4 regions of the Jeotgalibaca porci genome follow, and region 3 is predicted to be linked to each of the others. Evidence: predicted binding sites of a transcription regulator. Region 3 holds the regulator's gene; each other region holds the start of a gene.

Evidence for each region. Region 3 encodes LexA, which represses DNA repair genes until DNA is damaged. Its sites were predicted from a motif close to CNAACANNTGTTNG; they were not measured.
Region 1: a site for LexA is predicted at 1,768-1,781, ahead of dnaB (replicative DNA helicase). Genes of this name have one in related genera too.
Region 2: a site for LexA is predicted at 1,957-1,970, ahead of uvrB (excinuclease ABC subunit UvrB). Genes of this name have one in related genera too.
Region 4: a site for LexA is predicted at 2,602-2,615, ahead of G7058_RS02520 (replication-associated recombination protein A). Genes of this name have one in related genera too.

Annotation. Positions count from the first base shown of each region.
Region 1 is NZ_CP049889.1:1,201,680-1,207,177, reverse strand. Features, by position in the region: tRNA gene G7058_RS06130 (tRNA-Lys) at 133-205, opposite strand; gene dnaB (replicative DNA helicase) at 305-1,672, opposite strand; gene rplI (50S ribosomal protein L9) at 1,819-2,271, opposite strand; gene G7058_RS06115 (DHH family phosphoesterase) at 2,272-4,293, opposite strand; gene rpsR (30S ribosomal protein S18) at 4,880-5,122, opposite strand; gene ssb (single-stranded DNA-binding protein) at 5,159-5,498, opposite strand, start outside.
Region 2 is NZ_CP049889.1:430,642-436,139, reverse strand. Features, by position in the region: gene holA (DNA polymerase III subunit delta) at 1-645, shown strand, start outside; gene rpsT (30S ribosomal protein S20) at 1,565-1,819, opposite strand; gene uvrB (excinuclease ABC subunit UvrB) at 2,029-4,017, shown strand; gene rpsO (30S ribosomal protein S15) at 4,142-4,411, shown strand; gene pnp (polyribonucleotide nucleotidyltransferase) at 4,716-5,498, shown strand, end outside.
Region 3 is NZ_CP049889.1:71,700-77,197, reverse strand. Features, by position in the region: gene rpsB (30S ribosomal protein S2) at 1-50, opposite strand, end outside; gene G7058_RS00535 (lysophospholipid acyltransferase family protein) at 326-946, shown strand; gene adhP (alcohol dehydrogenase AdhP) at 977-1,990, opposite strand; gene G7058_RS00525 (YneF family protein) at 2,169-2,411, opposite strand; gene lexA (transcriptional repressor LexA) at 2,589-3,212, shown strand; gene G7058_RS00515 (adenine phosphoribosyltransferase) at 3,271-3,783, opposite strand; gene recJ (single-stranded-DNA-specific exonuclease RecJ) at 3,810-5,498, opposite strand, start outside.
Region 4 is NZ_CP049889.1:482,170-487,667, forward strand. Features, by position in the region: gene G7058_RS02510 (zinc metalloprotease) at 1-235, opposite strand, end outside; gene gshAB (bifunctional glutamate--cysteine ligase GshA/glutathione synthetase GshB) at 232-2,517, opposite strand; gene G7058_RS02520 (replication-associated recombination protein A) at 2,667-3,935, shown strand; RNA gene ssrS (6S RNA) at 4,031-4,221, shown strand; gene G7058_RS02530 (hypothetical protein) at 4,285-4,569, shown strand; gene G7058_RS02535 (universal stress protein) at 4,643-5,113, shown strand; gene G7058_RS02540 (acetate/propionate family kinase) at 5,411-5,498, opposite strand, start outside.

The DNA of each region.
Region 1 (5,498 bases), 1.1 Mb from region 3:
CGTTAATGTATCTCTTCCTATATAATCATTTATCTTTTATACTGCGTTCTCTATTATATAGCTAAAAAAAGAGCCCTTCGTATCTGTCCAGTTGCTTGGCAACTTTCTAGACGAAGGACTTTTAATTTTTGATGGGACATGTAGGGCTCGAACCTACGACCCATTGATTAAGAGTCAATTGCTCTACCAGCTGAGCTAATATCCCGTTGCTCATTTACTAATAAGTGAGAACATAATTCATTTTACTCCTGCTTTTTTTCAATTGCAATGAAAAATTCAAAAAAAGAGAGAATTTTTTCTCATATTATGCTGGTTCTGGTACATAAGACATTGAAGAGAATTTATTAAACTCTTTCTTAAAGAGTAGTTTTACTGTACCACGTGCTCCACTACGGTTTTTTTCAATAATAACTTCAACGATATTATTTTCAATTTCTGGTTCGTCGTTTTCTTCTGAACCTTCTCGTTCGTAATAATCATCTCGGTATAAGAACGCTACGATATCCGCATCTTGTTCAATAGATCCAGATTCCCGGATATCACTCAAGACAGGACGTTTATCCTGACGCTGTTCAACTCCACGTGACAACTGTGAAAGTGCAATAACAGGTACTTTCAATTCTTTTGCGAGCTTTTTTAATTGACGTGAAATTTCCGAAACTTCTTGCTGTCTACTCTCACGGTTATTACCTTCTATTAACTGAAGATAATCAATAACAATGAGTCCTATTTCTCCTTGTTCTTGTTTAAGTCGGCGTGCTTTTGCTCTGATTTCAGCAATACGTATACCTGGCGTGTCATCTATGAAGATACGTGATTGTCCAAGAGTCGCCATTGCCATGATCAAATTGGACCATTCATCCTCTGACATTTGACCAGTACGCAGATTTCCGGCATCAATATTACCTTCCGCACACAACATCCGGTTAACTAATGATTCCGCACCCATCTCTAGACTAAAGATGGCCACAACTTGGTCCGCCTTTGTCGCAACGTTCTGAGCGATGTTTAGAGCAAAGGCTGTCTTACCAACGGCAGGACGTGCTGCTAGGATAATCAATTCTTCTGGCTGTAAACCGGCAGTCATTTTATCTAACGCAATGTATCCTGTCGGAATCCCCGTTACATCCCCTGATTGTTGCGAAAGCAATTCAATATTTTTTAACGACTCATTCACGACATCCGAGATGCGGATAAAGCCTGATCGATTTCGACGTTCGGACACTTGTAGAATACTTTGTTCTGCGCTATCTAAAATAACCGCTAGTTGGTCATCTTCATCATAACCTTGTTTGACAATGTCAGTCGCTGATTTAATTAAATTTCTTAATATTGATTTTTCTTCAACGATTTTTGAATAGTACTCAACGTTTGCTGCTGTTGGTACGAAAGATGCTATTTCACCTAGATAATCCAGACCTCCAACGTTTTCTAGTTGGTCTTTATTCTCCAGCTCATTTGTCACAGTTACAACATCAATAGCTTCATTACGATTAAAAAGTGTCATTACTGCATCAAAAATAATTTGGTGGTTCTTTCTATAGAAGTCTTTGGGTTCCAGATACTCCAAAACATTCACTACAGTTTCAGGATCAAGAAAAATAGACCCAAGGACTGATTGCTCTGCCTCTATACTATGTGGTGGTGTACGATCTCGGAATGTTTCTTCCATTATAGTCTTCATCCTTTTTTGATTACTCTATTATTTCCCCTGTTTCTAGCCTCTTTATTGTACTTGAAATTAAAGTTGTTTACAATCCAACAGCAAGAACGTTCGTTCCCATTTGAAGCAAAAGAAAAAAACTGCCTCAGCAGTTTTTATTCTCCGACTATATGTACAGTTAATGTTGCGGTAACTTCTAAGTGTAAACGCACTTCTAATTTAACGAATCCTAGAGCACGGATTGGCTCTTTCAAATCGATTTTACGTTTGTCTAGTTTGACTTTATATTGCTTGTTCAGCTGATCAGCAACTTGCTTACTTGTAACAGAACCAAATAGACGGCCGTCTTCACCTGATTTCGCTTTAACGATAATAACTGTTTCCTCAGCTTCGAGAAAGGCTTTTAATTTGTTCGCTTCATCTAGTTGTTCTTGTGCCTTTTTATCTTCAGCTTTTTTCTGTCCTTGTAGAGCAGACACGCTTGAGTTGGTAGCCTCTTTTGCTAGGCCATTTTTAATAAGATAGTTTTGCGCATAACCATCGGCTACGTTTTTAACTTCACCTTTTTTACCTTTACCTTTTATATCTTCTAGGAATATAACTTTCATTTATTGTTCTCCTTTCGACTCTTCTTTATTAGTAATAACAGCGATGAGCTGTTCTTTTACTTCTAAAATAGTTTTATCACTTATTTGGGTTGCGGCGTTTGAGAGATGGCCTCCTCCGCCTAATTTCTCCATAATCCTTTGAACGTTTACTTGACCCAAGCTTCTCGCACTGATTCCTATCCGTCCATCCTTACGTAACGTAATAACGAATGAAGCTTCGACACCTTCCATCGAAAGCATCGTGTCTGCCGTTTGAGCAGCAACCACTGTGTCATAAGCATGTTCTTCTTCACCATTTACAACAGCCATTCCCGGAACCACAAAGTCCATAGTTTCCAGTAAGCGACTTCTCATTAAATAGGTATCTAAATCTTCCTTCAAAGAGTTTTGAATCAAAATCGTGTCTGCACCATTTGATTGCAAATAACTTGCTGCATCAAATGTTCTGGAGCCTGTACGCAAACTGAAATTTCGTGTATCTACTATTATACCTGCCAACATGGCCGTTGCTTCTATTTTATTTATGGTATCAATGTCATTGGATTGATACTCAAATAGTTCTGCAATTAACTCGGATGCTGAGGAAGCATACGGTTCAATATAAACGAGGACAGGATTCTTTGGAAACTCCTCGCCACGTCTGTGGTGATCAATAATAACAACTTTATTCGAAATATCCATCAATTCCGGAGCCGGAACCATACTTGGTTTATGTACGTCTGCTAAAACAATCAATGATTCTTCTGTCACCATTTCTTGTGCTTGTTCGGGGCTAATGAAATATTTAGACAGGTTCGTATCTTTTCCGATAACGTCCATCATCCGTGTGATGTCATTTGAGAATTGCTCATTTTGCATAATAATCCATGCTTCTTTATTGTTCATTTGAACAATTCGTCTGATTCCCAAACAGGCTCCCAACACGTCCATATCCGGATAGTTATGTCCCATGACAAAAACCTTGTCGGAATTGGCGATTAATTCTTCTAAAGCCTGACTAATCATCCGTGCGCGAATGCGTGTTCTCTTTTCCATCGGGTTTGTTTTACCGCCATAGAAGCGCGCTTCTGCGTCTGCACTACGGACAACTACTTGGTCACCGCCACGAGCCAACGCTAAGTCAACATTCGTTTGAGCGAGCTGTGCGATATCTTTCCACTTCTCCTGCGTCATAGAAGTTTGATGAGAAATACCCATACTCAAAGTGAGCGGGAAGTTTTGTTTGGATGTCCGCTCACGAATCTGATCAACAATTTCAAACTTACTCTTTTCAAGTTTCCCTAATGTTTTTTTAGTCATTAAGATTATGAAGCGGTCATCGTCAACGCGTTTTAAGAAAACATTGTTTACGTTTGCCCAATTCGTTAATTGATTCGTTATGTAGTTATTAACGTTAGATCTTTTACGGTCGTTCATAGATTGTACTGCTTCATCGTAGTTATCAATTATGATGTTACCAAAAACAACTTTATCATCTTCATATTTTTCTTCGATATTCGCGTACTCCGTTATATCCATTAAATAGAGGACACCTATTTCTTCTTGTATAACCATTTCAAAATAACGGTCGCCCCACTTAATCTTTTGCATTTGATTGGTTTCGTACTCTTTAACCCATCCTGCAAGCTCTTTGTCAATCTCTTCAATTTTACGTCCCAGAATATCTTTATTCTCAAAATAACGAATCAGATAGGGGTTCGTCCATTGTATTTCATATTTTTCATTATATAAGAGGATACCAATCGGCATCTGAATCAGGGCTTCTTGTTCACCTTTTTTAATTCTATAAGATAAATCAGATACATATTTATTCGTTTCTTCAATTAAGTAATCTGTTGAATTATAAAGCAGCCACACTGTGACAAGAATCAGCAGCACAACTGTTAGCCCAATTTTCCAATCGGCTATAAAGGTTAAAACGATTAATAGTATCAATGACAGCAAAATAATTGTGGTTGGGACTTTTATTCTATCTTCTCTAAGAAAAACTGGAAGTTTATCAAACTTTTCCCTAATTTTCATTGTTACTCCTTTTCCCTTAAATGTTGGATTTAGTGTATTTATTTTAACACAAGGGCATTCTTATAGCCACATTTGCACCGTAAGGGAGGATGTGGCGAATGTTCCACGTGGAACTTTCACACCTACTTTGCAGCAGATGTTTCACGTGGAACATTAAAAAGAAATCGTTTACACTTATTCTTTTTATCGCTCCATTTTCTAGCGCAATATCCTTCTACTGACATTTCACAAGCGTTAATTCAATTTTTTTATAGTTTATTTGTAGGTGATACACCGGTTTTTAAGCACTTCTTTTTAATCTCCGGTAAATGTTGATAACTAAATGACTTTATCCCCAATTTGGACTTGTCCACTTGTGGATAAGTGTCATAAAAACCCATGAAACCTTGTCTTCTCAATGATAGTGGAGCTTTATTAACATGTGGGTAACTCTAAGGAAAGGCCGTCCTACACCTTTTCATTTTTGTGCATAACTCATTTTCGGTGTGGATAAGTAGTTTTATGTAAAGCTTTCTTATTTTTGAATAAAAAATAAAAGACCTGCAGTTATCATTGCTGATAACTGCAGGTCTTGCAAATTGTATTATTATTCTGCGATTGTGAAAGGCATCAAAGCGATAATACGAGCACGTTTAATTGAGATCGTTAATGTTCTTTGATGTTTAGCACATGTACCTGTTACGCGACGAGGTAAAATTTTACCTTTTTCTGATACGTAACGTTTCAAAAGATCAGTATCTTTGTAATCTACATGATCAATGTGATTTGCACAGAAGAAGCATACTTTTTTACGCTTACGTCCGCGACGAGCACCACGTTGTTGAGCCATGTTGTTTTCCTCCTTTTTACGATCCTTTATTCACTATTAGAATGGCAAGTCGTCATCTGAGATGTCGATTGATTGGCCACTTGATAGGAATGGATCTTCATTCGAATTGTAGTCATTAAAACTGTTTGTTTGGTTATTAGATGAGTAAGACGATTGATTATTATTTTGATTGTATTGGTTTGAATTGTTATTGTTATAAGAAGCAGGGCCAGAAGATTCAGTTTCTCTAGGTCTTTGTTCAGTAACATTTCTAGATTCAAGCAGGGTAAAGTTATCTGCTACGATTTCAGTAACATACACGCGTTGACCTTGTTGGTTTTCGTAGTTACGTGTTTGAATACGTCCTTGAATACCGACTAAAGAGCCTTTTCGTGTG
Region 2 (5,498 bases), 360 kb from region 3:
AATCGAAAAAAGGTCAGCAAGCTCCTGAAGAAGCATGCAACTTTAGTCGATGTTCAAACCATGGAAGCTGATGCCAGTCGCCGCTTTTTGAGTCAGATGATTACCAATGCAGGTTATCAAATGGACCGTGAGACCGTTCAATTTTTCTTTGAACGCATTGAGGATAGCCTCTCTACTGGTGTGCATGAATTGGAGAAGCTGTTTCTATCTGCCAGAGATGACAAAATGATTACCAAAAAAATGGTAGAAGATCTGGTCCCACGCAACTTGGAACAAAATATTTTCGAAATCGTAACCTATGTTATGAAAAAAGATGCCACACGTGCAATTGGTATTTATCGTGATTTGTTATTGCAAAAAGAAGAACCAATCAAAATTAATGCCATTTTGTTGGGTCAGTTCCGGCTCTTGATCCAAGTATATTTACTGGCCAAGCAGGGCTATCAACAACCCGATATGGCTAAAGTATTAAAAATCCACCCGTACCGTATCAAGCTGGCCAATCAGCAAATACGTAAAATGAATGGCGATAGATTGATGCAAGCTTATTTGGGACTTGTCGAAACCGAAGAAAAAATGAAAACAGGTGACGGAATAAAAGAAGTCCAGTTTGAACTGTTTATGCTGCAATACGCCCAAGTATAGAGTGTGAAAAAAAGCGTTAAGCCGCGTATCACTGGAGCAAATAAGCGGAAGACGGCGTTGAGCCGTCAGAGCATTATTTGTGAAGTGATGCTGCGGCTGCTTTTTTGAACAGGTTTAGATAGATTGTGAAAAAAGGCGTTAAGCCGCGTATCACTGGAGCAAATAAGCACAGGATGGGCGAAGACTATCCGTGCATTATTTCAGGAGCACTGTGGGCCGAAGTCCAAGTGTATCATGTTTGTAAGCTGCTAAAGCAGCAACAACCATTACAAAGTGGATGTCGGATCCATTGTCATTAACTTAAGAGGATTGACAAATAAGCTCTGTTTCTCCGGTCTTTTTTGTTTTTTACAAAAAAAGGCATGATAAAACAAGGCAACCATAAAATCACGGTTCTCTTAACCTAATACGTGTAATGGTACGACAATCTGAACTTATTAACGGGATGCTTCCGTTTGACCGTTCGGTTTGGGCGGACAGGCACCAAATGCTTGGCAAGCAAGGCGCTCATGTGCCCTCCTTACGGTTTCTAGCTTGTCTTTTCTGGCTCTAGTATACTGCGAAAATCTAGAGGAGAAAAAGTCTCATTCTTCTCTTTCTTGATAAAAACCAAGCCATTTAAACCAGAAGCTTCTTTGTTGGAAATGGCAGGAGGGCAGCGGGGTGCTTGTGGCCGTAGCAAGGATGCGATGTGAATTACCCACCGTTCGCGCTTCAGCGTGTACGGTGGGTTTGAAGCTTGCAAGCTCGGAGACTACAGGCTCCGGGCGGTCCCACGGCTCCACAAAAGCACCCCCGCGGACCGCAGGGCATTTCCGTCTCATATCGGATAACTTAAAAAATGGTCACGACAAAAAAGGAAGAACCCATCACAAAAAAGAGGCCATTGGATTTCCAATGGCCTCTTCTCTATTAAAAATTATTTGCTCATTTTTTTAGCTAGACGTGATTTATCACGAGCTGCTTTGTTTGCATGGATAAGTCCTTTAGAAGCTACAGAGTCGATTGCTTTAATTGCATCTTGCAATAGAGCCTCGCTGTTATCTGCACCTTCAGCTAGAGCTGTTTCGTATTTTTTGATAGCTGTACGCATAGCGCTCTTTTGAGTGTTATTCAAAACGTTTGCTTTTTCGCTTGTGCGAACGCGTTTGATAGCTGATTCGATATTTGGCATTGGGTTCACCCCTCTTTCGGTATTTCTGCTTAGTCAGACAATTGTTGCCAACACCCGCTATTATACCGAAATTTAAGTATTAATGCAATAAAAACTGAAAATATGAAAAATTGTCTTCATTAAGCATGAAAAGTTGGCGAATGGATGTTCTGGTGGTAAAATGAATGAAGCAGATACAATGGTTTTCTTTATGAGGAGAATTATAAAATATGAATCAATTTAAAATCGAATCCCAGTACACACCAAGCGGGGACCAACCAACTGCCATCAAGCAATTAGTGGAAGGTTTGGAGTCCAATACCAAAGAACAAATCCTGCTCGGTGCAACAGGTACAGGTAAAACATTTACAGTTGCAAATGTCATTCAGGAAGTGAATAAACCGACACTCGTGTTGGCCCACAACAAAACATTAGCAGGCCAGCTATACAGTGAGTTAAAAGAATTTTTTCCTGATAATGCGGTCGAATACTTTGTCAGTTACTATGACTACTATCAACCGGAAGCATATGTTCCTTCCAGTGACACATTTATCGAAAAAGAAGCAAGCGTCAACGATGAGATTGATAAATTGCGCCACTCCGCAACCAGTTCGTTAATTGAACGAAGGGATGTGATTGTGGTTGCATCCGTTTCGTGTATTTATGGGTTGGTAAACCCGCTCGATTACCGTGATCATGTCTTGTCTTTGCGTAAAGGTATGACGATGGAACGAAATGAATTATTAAGAAGTCTTGTCGATATGCAGTTTGAACGAAACGATATTGATTTTCAACGCGGTCGTTTCCGCGTGCGCGGTGATGTTGTCGAAATCTTCTTGGCATCCCGTGACAGTGAAGCTATTCGGGTCGAATTTTTCGGTGATGAAATTGAACGCATCCGTGAAATTGATGTATTAACCGGTGAAATTAAAAACGATGTGGATCATTTCCCAATTTTCCCTGCGACACACTTTGTGGCGAATGAGGAGCAGACCTTAACCGCTGTTGAATCGATTCGTGCAGAATTGAAAGTAAGGCTAGCGGAATTGAGAGCGGATAACCGCTTGTTGGAAGCGCAACGTTTAGAACAACGGACGAATTATGATTTGGAAATGTTAATGGAAATGGGTTACTGTAACGGGATTGAGAACTATTCACGTCATATGGATGGTCGTAAGCCCGGAGAAGCCCCATACACGTTGTTAGATTTTTTCCCCGATGACTTTTTAATTGTAGTGGATGAGTCACATATGACGATGCCCCAAATTCGCGGGATGTATAACGGTGATAAGGCACGTAAACAACAATTAATCGATCACGGCTTCCGGTTACCGTCTGCATTGGACAACCGACCGCTCCGTCTAGAAGAGTTTGAAGGCCATGTAAATCAAATTATTTATATTTCCGCAACGCCGGGGCCTTATGAATATGAAAGAACCGATCATATTGCGCAACAAATTATTCGACCAACTGGTTTGTTGGATCCGATTATCGAAATACGCTCTATTAAAGGGCAGATTGACGATTTAATCAGTGAAATTAATATACGTTCTGAAAGAAATGAACGGGTCTTTATAACGACACTGACGAAGAAAATGTCGGAAGATTTATCTGAGTATCTAAAAGAGGTCGGTATCAAAGTAAAATACTTGCACAGTGATATTAAGACCTTGGAACGGACTGAAATAATCCGTGACCTGCGTCTTGGAGAATTTGATGTTTTAATCGGAATCAACTTGCTGCGGGAAGGGCTGGATGTGCCTGAAGTTTCTCTGGTTGCCATATTGGATGCAGATAAGGAAGGATTCTTGCGAAGCGAACGTGCCTTGATTCAGACAATCGGACGTGCCGCACGTAATGAGCAGGGACGCGTTATTATGTATGCTGAACGGATAACGGACTCCATGCAGAAAGCGATTGACGAAACGAGCCGCCGTCGTAGTATTCAAGAAGCCTATAATAAGGAACACGGCATCACACCAACGACAATTATTAAAGAAGTACGGGGGTTAATTGCTATATCGCATACGCCGGAAAATGTTCCTGAAACAGGCAGCACGTATGAAATCTTTAAAGCGATGAACCGTGAACAAAGACGTGAGCTTCTTGATCAGATTGATATGGAAATGCGTCAAGCGGCCAAGGAATTGAACTTTGAAAAAGCCGGGGAACTACGTGACATTATCTTGGAGTTAAAATCTGAATATAAAGGATTATAATGCTTGCAATTCTTAAAAAGTTAAGGTAATATAACTTAAGTCTAAATGACATACCTTTTTCTTGGTTCTGCGAATCACCAACGCTTTACTCAGAATAAGGACTACTATAGAAGAGGTGAAAAGAATGGCAATTTCAAAAGAACGTAAAAACGAAATCATCAAAGCATACGCTATTCACGAAGGAGATACTGGTTCCCCAGAAGTACAAATCGCTGTACTAACTGAAGAAATCAATCACTTGAACGAACATGCACGTACGCACAAGAAAGACCACCACTCATACCGTGGTTTGATGAAAAAAGTTGGACACCGTCGTAACTTGTTAGCATACTTGCGTAACAAAGACGTTCCTCGCTACCGCGAACTAATCCAACGTTTAGGTCTACGTCGTTAATCATAACTATTGAAATGGAATCTCATATGAGGTTCCATTTTTTTATATAAAAAATATTTCCGCTGAGAAGTTTATACAGACTTTTAGTGATAGTCTGTACAAAGCCAGCCTATCCGAAAAGAGTTGTGGAGACTTTTTTAAGGAAAGATAATTTTTCGTGTAAAACAACATTGTTTAAGCTATAATAGATTATGACTTCCTATGCTTGGCACTACTTTACAAACGTGAGAGCTTTGCACATGAAGCTTTGACGTTTGTTAAGTAGTCAGCAATTAGGAAAGTAAACTAAAAGGGGATTATACGCATGACAGAAAAGAAAGTATTCCAAATGGAATGGGCAGGCCGTCCATTACAAGTGGAAATTGGCCAAGTAGCCAAACAAGCAAATGGTGCGGTTCTAGTACGCTACGGTGATACAGTTGTATTAACTGCAGCGGTTGGAAGTAAAGAACCAAAAGATACAAACTTTTTCCCATTAACAGTGAATTATGAAGAAAAAATGTACGCAGTGGGTAAAATCCCTGGTGGCTTTATTAAACGTGAAGGTCGTCCGAGCGAGCACGCGACATTAACAGCACGTATGATTGACCGCCCAATTCGTCCAATGTTTGCGGAAGGTTTCCGTAACGAAGTACAAATTACAAACACAATCTTGTCTGTAGAACAAGACTGTACGCCAGAAATGGCAGCAATGTTCGGTTCCTCATTGGCATTGTCTATTTCGGACATTCCATTCAGCGGACCAATTGCAGGTGTAAACGTGGGTCGTGTAAACGGAGAATTAATTCTTAACCCAACACCGGCACAAATGGAAGAATCAGACATTGAATTAACAGTAGCTGGTACGAAAGAAGCTATCAACATGGTTGAAAGTAGTGCTAAAGTTGTTGGCGAAGCAGACATGTTAGCAGCACTATTATTCGGACACAAAAATGTTAAAGAACTTTGTGAATTCCAAGAAATGATCGTAGCTGAAATCGGTAAAGAAAAGATGGCCGTTAAATTATTAGCACACGATTCAGAACTTGAAGCTGAAGCGAACGAAAACTTCAGTGCAAAAATGAAAGATGCGATTCTAACGAAAGAT
Region 3 (5,498 bases):
CCGAAGTGAACACCTGCTTCAAGCAATTGTTTCATTGAGATAACTGCCATGATTTATTCCTCCATATTGGTTTTATTTTTTCCTCCCATAGCATCAACTATAAAAGAGACTCCCTGAGGAGCACCCACTCTCATATCAACTATGGTGTGAAATTTAGTGCTTAAGCACCGTAATCAATTATACTAGGTCTCAAAAAAAATGCAAGTATTTTTTCAGAAACTTTTTTCTTTGCTGCAAGCTGACAAAAAATGATTTCTGCAATCTTGAAAAAACAATAAATATACCGCATACTAGACATTATTAATTCACTTGGAGGTATTCCAGTATGTTCTATAATTTCGTCATTCGTTTTGTTCATTTTTTATTACTTATACTCAATGGTCGTATCCACGCCCAAAATAAAGAAAAACTGCCTGAAGGTACAACCTATGTGTTGGCTGCACCCCATCGCAGTTGGTTGGACCCTGTTTTTATTGCGATTGCGGCTTACCCGCATAGATATACAACTATGGCTAAAAAAGAATTATTCGATAACAAATTTGTTAATTTTCTTTTGAGAAAAATGAATGCATTCCCTGTTGACCGTGCGAATCCGGGTCCAAGTGCAATTAAGCACCCTGTTTCCGTTCTGAAGGAAGGAAATTTGAACTTCTTTATCTTTTCTACGGGTACACGTTATGATGCTGCTGTAAAAGGTGGCACTACAACAATCGCCCGGATGGCTAAAGTTCCGATTGTACCAGTTGTTTTCCAAGGACCTTTTACATTCAAGGACTTATTGAAGCGTCAAAAAGCAGTTGTTCGTTTTGGAGATATCATTCAAATTCCAGAAGGCAGAATGCCACGAGAAAAAATGGCCGAGATTGATTTAGAGCTCGAGCAATCATTTGCGCGTCTTGATAAAGAAATAAATCCTGATTTCGTACATGAATTCAAAAAGAAGTGACCGCTATGGTCACTTCTTTTTGATATTCTCTTATGTATTTTTCAAGTCAATAACCATCCGGCCTTTGATTTTACCCTCTTCCATCTCTGTAAAGATATCATTGATATCTTCCATGGATCTCATTTCGAATTTTGGAACAACTTTCCCTTCAGCTGCAAATTGGAAAGATTCTTTCAAGTCTTGGCGTGTTCCTACTAAACTACCAATTACTTGAATGCCGTCCAGAACTAAACGCGGAATACTTAAATCCATGGATTCTACAGGCAAACCAACTGCTACAATCGTTCCGCCCGCTCTTACAGCATCAACAGCTGCATTAAAGGCTGCCTTGCCAACTGCTGTAACGACCGCTACATGTGCCCCACCCACTTTTTCTTGGGCGACTTTCGCTAAATCTTCGTTTAACGGATTAATACAAATATCTGCACCCATCTCTTTGGCGAAATCCAATTGCGCTTCGTTAATATCTACGGCAATAACTTTTAAATTAAAAACATTCTTGGCATATTGAAGGGCTAAGTTACCCAGTCCACCCATTCCGGAAATAATGATCCAATCCCCAGCCTGTGTATTAGAAACTTTAATCGCCTTGTAGGTTGTAACGCCTGCACACGTAATACTACTTGCTGCAGCAGAGGATAAATTGTCCGGTACTTTAACAGCGTAGTCTGCAGTCACAATACATTGTTCGGACATCCCGCCATCAACGCTGTAACCTGAGTTTTTAGCACTGCGACACAGTGTTTCTCTACCAGTTACGCAATATTCACAATGGCCACATCCTTCGAAGAACCAGGCAACACTCGCTCTGTCCCCGGGTTTTAAAGATGTTACTCCTTCAGCTACCTCTTTTACAACACCAATTCCTTCGTGGCCCAATACCCGACCCGTTACATCCCCAAAGTCTGCATTTTTAACATGCATATCAGTATGACAAACACCACAGCATTCCATATCTAGAAGTGCTTCACCACTCCGAAGCTCTCTCAAATCCTTTTCAATTACCTTTGCTTCTCGATTTTCCGTAGCAACAATAGCTTTCATCACATTACCTCCGTTTTTAGTTTGTTAAATAAATCACAAAATGAAACAAAAAAATAAAATGAATCATTTCTATGTTTCTACCCTACAAAACGTAATCCTTTACATCAAGGGTTTTATCTGAAATCAGGAAACAAAAAAAGAATGTGAGTCATGTAACATGACCCGCATTCTAAAAAGTTTATTTCTTAGTTTTTTTATTAGATGCTTTAGATTGTGCTTTCATTGATGCCATGATTTGCTTCACTTTACGTTCAGATGGTTTTTGTCCCATTTGCATCATCATGCCACGCAGCATATCTTCAGAAATCGGTGGGTTTTCTTGGAAATAGTTCATCATGTAACGACGAGCTAAGAAAAAGCCGCCAACTGCGCCTAGAAGGATTCCTATTATAACAATAAATATCCAAGCTCCAGTAGTCATTTAATCTCCTCCTTCTTTAAGAAACTGTTCATTATATTATATTACAAGAATTTGACAGAAAAAGAAATAGAAACTCACGTTTAATAAATAATTTTCAACAAAACCGAACGTTTGTTTGATTTCGATTTATTGCTATGCTACAATAAATGTAAATAAATTCACGGAGATGATGCGGTTATGGCTGGAAATAAGGATACACGCCAAATGCAAGTTTTAAATTATATATATACGCAAGTTCAAGAAAAAGGCTATCCACCTACTGTTCGGGAAATCGGAAACGCTGTGGACCTTTCATCTACTTCTACTGTTCACGGTCATTTATCGCGCTTGGAAAAAGCTGGACTCATTTATCGTGACCCGACTAAACCACGTGCTATTGAAGTGACAGACATGGGCCTCAGCAAATTAGGAATTAAAAGCGACCAAATGCCACTCCTCGGGGTTGTAACGGCAGGAGAACCTATTTTAGCTGTTGAGGAAGCAACCGACTTCTTCCCTATTCCACCAAACTTCAAGAATATATCTGATGATTTATTCATGCTGACCATCAGAGGAGAAAGCATGATTAACGTAGGGATTTTAAATAATGACTCTGTTATTGTCAAAAAACAAAGCAGTGCACAAAATGGCGAAATTGTTATTGCTATAACAGATGAAGATGAAGCCACTTGTAAACGATTCTTTAAAGAAAAAAATCATATTCGTTTACAGCCCGAGAATGATACGATGGATCCCATTATACTTGATAACGTAAGAATATTAGGTAAGGTAATCGGGTTATACAGAAGTCATATTCAATAACAAAATTAAAAGCAAGAATTCCAGTCTATAAAACTGGGATTCTTGCTTTTTTTAGTGATTAATATTCCATCAATGTTTTAATTGTGTATTTCTCAATCTTGTCACGGCCTTTAAGGTCCATTAATTCAATTAAGAATGCTAGTCCAACAACTTCTCCGCCTAGCTTTTCAATTAATTCAACTGTTGCGAGCGTTGTTCCACCTGTAGCTAACAAATCATCACAGATAAGAACTTTTTCGCCTGGTTTTACTGCGTCAGAGTGCAATTGAAGCGTTGCTTCTCCGTACTCTAAACCGTAATCAACTTCAACTGTTTCGCGTGGAAGTTTACCCTTTTTACGCGCCATAGCGAAGCCACAGCCTAGGCCAACAGCAACTGGACAACCAACCATAAATCCACGTGCTTCAGGTCCAACAACTTTATCAACGCCTAAATCTTTTGCAAACTCGACGATTTCATTTACTGCAAAGCGATACGCGTCCCCATCTTGCATAAGTGGTGAGATGTCGCGGAAGATAATTCCTTTTTCGGGAAAATCTACTACGTCAGTAATATAATCTTTCAAATTCATCATATTTCCTCCTGTATGGAAACTATTTATTTTTTTAACCAGTTTGATAAATCAGCGAATGAACTATAGATGAACATTCTTTCTGATTGCAATTTTTTATAACGTTTCTTATAGACAGCTGTCTCTGTCAGAACCTGCTTTGGTGGATTCGGAACTGGATTAAGAACGCCGTAGTCAATTGTAACAAATTTTGCCTCTAAAAACACCTGAATCACAAAAATCAGTATATTCTTATCTATTTTTAAGAAAGTTGCCAGGTCATTAATTTTTTCTCTGACTGGTATATCTTTTTTAGAATAGAGATATTTGTAAGTACGGGCAAAAACATCTTTGGTTGGCATCCCTTGTGCTTGAATCAAGTCAATCGGATATGCATATACAAAGTAATTATCAAAAGGATGACGAGCAAGGAACTGACTTAAAATATCTAAATTAGTTGGACAATCTAAAATGACAAGATTTACCAAATCAGAAGAGAAAGCAGGGATTTCCTCCTCGCTCTCAAGTAAGACTGCAACTGATTGAGGCGGTAATTCTTCACTCGCCTTATCAAAGAACTTCTGATTGAAAAAGAGATAAACGCTATTCGTATGCTTTAAAGATTCAGGATCAAACTTAGATTGCCGACGATCGAAATACTGTGCTGTATCGACTTTGACATCTTTTAATTGCAGTTGTGGCTTCGAAATATCACGCCATGTATTAATACTCAACTCACCTACGGCAGATACAGCATTTTGATTATCCAAATGAGCTGCTAAATGACCTTTATTAAAGCCGATAACATCTAACGAATCATTTTCCGATTGGAATATTAACTTCAAATGTTTCAAATCGGCACCGATTTTTTTGACATTTGTCGCGGGGACATCCTCAAAACCAAAGATTGGTTTAGGATTGTCTGTTCCAAAGGGGCGTAATAATTCGATTTCCTTTAATAAATCGATGTTAACGTCACTTAGTGTCAATATTTCATCAATCTGAATCAAATCGCCTTTCACTATCTCATCATGCAAAGGTGCTGCATACTCATTCATTGCCGTAAGTAATTGCGGAATATTTTCCGTATTCACGCTCATCCCGGCAGCCATGGTGTGTCCACCAAACTTCAGAAGATAGTCTGAGCAACTTGAGAGTGCTTCGAAGAGATGGAAAGAGCCAATGCTCCGTCCTGACCCTTTCGCAATCCCGGTTTCCGGATTGGAGTGTAATAAAATAGTCGGACGCCCGGTTTCTTCGACGATACGGCTGGCAACAATTCCCAGTACTCCTTCATGCCAAGAATCATCATTTAAAATAATGATATCTGGCAACTCTTCCCACTGTTTCACTTTATTGATAGCAGATTCGAAAATAGACGACACGATTTCTTGTCTTTTGCTATTTGTCTGTTGGATATTTTCAACAATTTCTGCCAATTCTTCTTCATCGAATGACAATAATAGATGCACACCTGGTGAGGCGTTATGCAGACGCCCTAGCGCATTTAAGCGCGGGCCAATCACAAAGCCAATCGTCTCCTCACTAATTGCGTCAAGGGATACTGATGCCTTTTCAAGCAATAAGTGCAGACCCATTCGTTCGGTATTTTTTAACGCTTCAATCCCATGTTGTACAATCCACCTGTTTTCATCTGTCAAGCTAACGAGGTCACTGACGGTCCCAATTGCTGCAACATCCAAAAATTCATACGGTGTTCTTTCAAAAAGCGCAGC
Region 4 (5,498 bases), 410 kb from region 3:
GCAGTTGGAAATAAATTAGTTGATATCCGGTCATTTTCCCAAAAACATAATGTCCCAGTTCGTGCAAAATGATATGCACATAACTGGAATAGACCGCAATCAAAGCAACGATAGCCAATTGAATGAAGGGAACAGAATTAACAAATCCCTGTATCGTCAAATCATTCCCAACCAGATAGCCTGCTCCCAATGCTAAAACCGCTACAAACGTTAGTAATTTGGAAGTGATTTTCATGATTGGTCCCCCTTAACAGCCATTTCAGGGAATAACAGATCCAGTACATCCAATGTTAGACGTTGCCCTTTTCCTTCATGCGGATAAATATGCATCATCATCGCTGGATTAAAGTTTGCCTCAATAACGCCGTAACCAGGTTCCGCTTCTGTCGCCGGTTTCGTATAATCTGGAATCATCATATCAACACCGGAGAATGTCGCTCCCATTGCTTTCGCAATACCGACTGCGATTTCTTTGTATGTTTCGTGCATTTCCTCCGTCATATCGATGGAGTCTCCACCCGTACTAATATTTGAATTGTCACGCAAATAAACCGTTGTACCCTCAGATGGAACATCCGTCATGACGTATCCTTGTTCAGCCAAGGCTAATTGCTCTATCTTACCAAGCTCAATCAGTGTCAATGGCGTCCGGTGATTCTTTCCGCGTAAAGGATCTTCATTTTTCATGTTCACTAACGCTTCAATCGTATGCGTGCCATCCCCCACAACGTTTGCCGGGATACGCAACAACACTGCTTTTGTTTCGTTACCCGCTACGAAGAAACGATACTCCGTTCCCGGTACAAAATCCTCTACCAAAACAGCAGAGTCTTCCTCAAACGCAATCTCAATCGCCTTACGATAATTCTCTTCGCTCGCACCCTCTTTAAAGATGGAAATACCCAATCCGTAGTTCGTCGATTTTGGCTTCACTACAAAACGCTTGTTGTTGAACAAGCCATAATCACGGAAGGCTTCTTCTGCATTATGATATTCCATACTGTCTGGAACAATAAAACCATTCTTAGCCAGAATTTTTTTGGTAACCACTTTATTTGCCATCACTAATGAAGAAATATAGGTATCGAGTGATGTCATATTACCGTTTTTTACATATTCCAAATGGTCTTTATATTTCAAGGAAAGGAACTGATCTTCTGTATCCAAAACTTCAATATGCAAGCCTTTTTGAATAGCATCATAAATCAGAATTTGAGTAGATAACTCCATGGATTCAAAACCACGCAGTGCATACGGTCTTTCCAAGGCCGCTTCTTTGTTCGAAATTGCCGTCTTAATCGTCCACTCTATATAATTCCCTTGGTTGTAAATAAGTGCCAATTGACCCGCCAAAGTCAGCTCCGGATTGTCGAATGCCTTTAGTTTTTCTTGCACAATGTCATCCGAAAGATTCAATTGTTTCAACATGTCACTCACACCGTTCAAAATGGCTTTTCCTTCTAATTCATAAGAAGAGTGTTCCAGTGGATTTTCGAACGAAGTTGCAAAGTTCATTTCTTTCCCTATTTCCAATTCCGCCTCAGTTGCATCTTCATCAATCCAAATCAAATACATCAAGAATTGATGAATAAAACGCATATCTTCTTCTGCGATTCCAAATTCCGCGAACGGGTTTAAATCGAGTAAGCGGAACTCCAAGTAGGAAATACCATTTTTAAGAATCTCCCGGGCATTCTTTCCGCCCCGAAAGCGAACAGTTGAATAAAACTCTTTTTCTTCAATTAATTTGTCTTCTGCTACCATTTTTTCAATCGTGTCCACGTATGCTTCCATCGACTCAAATGAAACTTTTACATCGTCATTATTCACATAACCATATTTACTACTGCGGATACTGCGAATAAGGCCTGCTGGAATATCATCCGGTCTCTCTTCATTTTTGAAAAATTCCGGTTTAGCTTCGATAGATGCACCTAAAAGATACGTTAGAATCCATTGGTAACGGAAGAAATTGTGTGCCAATTTCAAGTATAATTTTGATTGAAAATCTTTAAATGATACGTCTGCTTGTTCATTATCATAAAGAGCATGAACAAATTTTGGTTGGAATTCAAAGTTATAATGGATGCCGCTCACCATTTGTTTTCTTTTGCCATACACGTCCACTAAGTACTCGCGATATGCAACGTCCGCCTCGTTATCAAGTTTTGCTACTTGAATGTCATCTTCATGCGGCATAAACAAAGGGGAACTCGTAGGTAATAAATATTCATCATCTGGCATGGTACGCAGTGATACGTCATGGATTGCCGCCAACCAATTCATCACTTTCTCAACCTTATCCAAAGGAGGTGTTACAATTTCCATCTGTGTTTCAGCGAAATCCGTTTGGATATACGGATGAAAGTTTCGATTACCGAAACAGGCTGGGTGATTCGTTGAAGTAATCGTGCCATCCGATAGAATGCGCTGCGATTCTTTTTCAATCCCAAAGATAGCTTGGGTGAAAAGTGGTTCTAGTTTATTTTGTTTTATACTCTGTTTAATGTTCATTATATTTGCTCGCTTTCATCGACAATTTTCACTATTCCTATTATACCTGTATTCCGCTATTTTGATAAGAAGATAGCTCTAATTTACCAAACGAATGTTTGTTCCTTTTCTATCGATAGCATATAATAGAGAAGACAAAGGAGCGATTAGATATGAAAAAGCCATTAGCCTACCGAATGCGGCCCAAAAATATTGATGAAGTTGTCGGGCAAAGGCATCTCGTCGGCCCTAATAAAATAATTCGTCGAATGGTAGAAGCTAAGATGCTCTCTTCCATGATACTCTATGGTCCTCCTGGAACTGGGAAAACGAGTATTGCCAGTGCGATTTCTGGTTCGACTAAATCAGCATTCCGTCAGTTAAATGCTGCTACAGATACTAAAAAAGATTTACAAATTGTCGTTGAAGAGGCAAAGTTCTCCGGTCAAGTTGTTCTATTGCTGGATGAAATTCATCGCCTGGATAAACCCAAACAGGATTTTCTATTACCACATTTAGAAAGTGGCTTGGTTATTCTCATTGGTGCCACAACCGAAAATCCGTATATCAGTATCAGTCCTGCAATCCGTAGTAGAACGCAAATTTTTGAAGTGAAGCCTTTGAGCATTGACGATATGGTGATTGCGATTAAACGTGCAATGACCGACGAAGTGAACGGTCTAGGTACCATGGCCGTAGAAATGGATGACAATGCCCTTCTTCATTTCGCCCGAAGTTCGATGGGTGATTTACGTGGCTCGCTAAATGCCTTGGAACTCGCAGCACTCTCAACGCCTGCGAATGAGGATGGCGTCGTCATGATTTCGTTGGAAGTGGCAGAAGAATGCCTACAGCGTAAAGCACTTGTTCACGATAAAAATGGTGATGCTCACTATGACGTCATTTCAGCCTTTCAGAAATCAATACGCGGCAGCGATGTGGATGCTTCCCTTCATTATTTAGGGCGCCTTTTAGAAGCTGGCGAATTGATTGTTGTTTGTCGCCGTTTACTGGTGATTGCATATGAAGACATCAGTTTTGGAAATCCCGCAGCCGCGGCACGAACTGTCTCAGCGGTTCAAGCTGCAGAAAAATTAGGCTTGCCTGAAGGACGGATTCCATTAGCACATGCCGTCATTGATTTAGCCCTTTCACCAAAATCAAACTCGGCCATTGAAGCTATCGATGCGGCTATGGGAGATATCCAAGAAGGAAACGCCGGCGAAGTCCCGGCTCATTTGAAAGACTCTCATTATAAAGGCGCTGAAGCATTAGGTCGCGGTGTTTCTTACAAATTTCCACATGCTTATGAAGGTCATTGGGTTGCCCAGCAATACCTACCGGATAGTATAAAAAATGCGCATTATTTCAAACCAGTACTCACTGGAAAATATGAACAGGCGCTCGCAGGCCAGCTCGAAAAGTTGACAAAAGGCAAATAGCGTGCGCGCTTTCATTGTTGATACAATTGGTTTCTCCTTCATTTTTTGAGTTTATTTGTTGCACAACTAAAAGGGATATGCTACTATACATATAAGAAGTTCTGAGGTGTACGATATATTCTCAATGTGTTGACCGAACAAATAATTACTACATTGGGATCCTTGATAAACGCTCGGATAGCAAGCCTTTTCATTTGGACACTAGAAGACGTTTTGTGGAGCCCACCTGCTTAAATCGCGGGTTCAAAACTAGTAGAATACCAAAAACGGCACCACCGGAATTTTTCATAAAGTATCAAACTTTAGAAGCCGCTCTTTTGAGCGGCTTTTAATTTTGGGGAGGATAAAAATGCTAACGATACTACTCTCTTTATTCGGAATTTTATTAATCATTATTTCTTGGTTCTTCTTTAAAAAAGCTGCTGAAGCATTCACGATTGTTGTTCCTGAAAACAAACAACCTGCCTTCAGAACGTTTTGTTCTTTTAACGGTTGGACTTATTTTGTATTCGCATTAGCTACGTATGTTGGCGTATTTTTAGACTGGAATGTGGCGACGGCCATTTTCCTTATTATCGTTTCGCTCTACACAGCAGCGGTTGCTTGGCAGATTGCAGCTTTCATCAAAAAATAACACATTCCTTTCTTTAATTTGTGAATTCGGTTACAATTAGGGTGTAAGCAACACTACGAATGGAGTGATTAAGATGATGGAAGATTACAAAACAATCCTATCACCGGTGGACGGTTCGGAAGAATCAGAACTTGCCTTCAGAAAAGCAGTACACGTCGCGCAGAAAAACAATGCGAAGTTACTCATCGTTCATGTGATTGATACACGTGCGATTCAGACCCCTTCCGGCTTTGAAGGAAACTTTACGGATGAGATTGTTCGCCAAACGAAAGTTATGATAGATCGGTATGAATCACTAGCCCGCGAACGCGGTGTACAGGACATCGAAACAATTATTGACTACGGTTCTCCTAAAGTCATGATCGCCAAAGAAATTGCGGTTGAACATAAAGCAGATCTCATTATGATTGGCGCAACCGGACTCAATGCAGTGGAACGCTTGTTTATCGGTTCCGTTTCAGAATATGTCATTCGCCATGCACCCTGTGATGTGACAGTAGTTCGAACAGATTTAGACAACCATCTGCTACATGAGAAAAAATAATAACACATATAAAATAGGCGTTTGGCTCTGAATTCTTGGAGCTAAACGCCTATTCTTTTGATTATGATGAAACTAACTGCGCACTCAAAGTCGTTTTTACGGTTGAGTGCGCAGATACACACCAAAAACGTGCACTCAAAGTCACTTTTATGTTTGAGTGCGCAGATACACACCAAAAACGCGCACTCAAAGTCACTTTTATGTTTGAGTGCGCAGCCGCACACCAAAAACGCGCACTCATTATGGCAACAAAAGAGGCCAGGATTTTATCCTGGCCTCTTCTCTATATCTATTAAATTAAGCTAGGTTGCCTAGACGTAATACGTCACGCAAGATAACTAATTCTTCGTCAGTTGGCACTAGTACAACTTTGACTTTTGAGTCT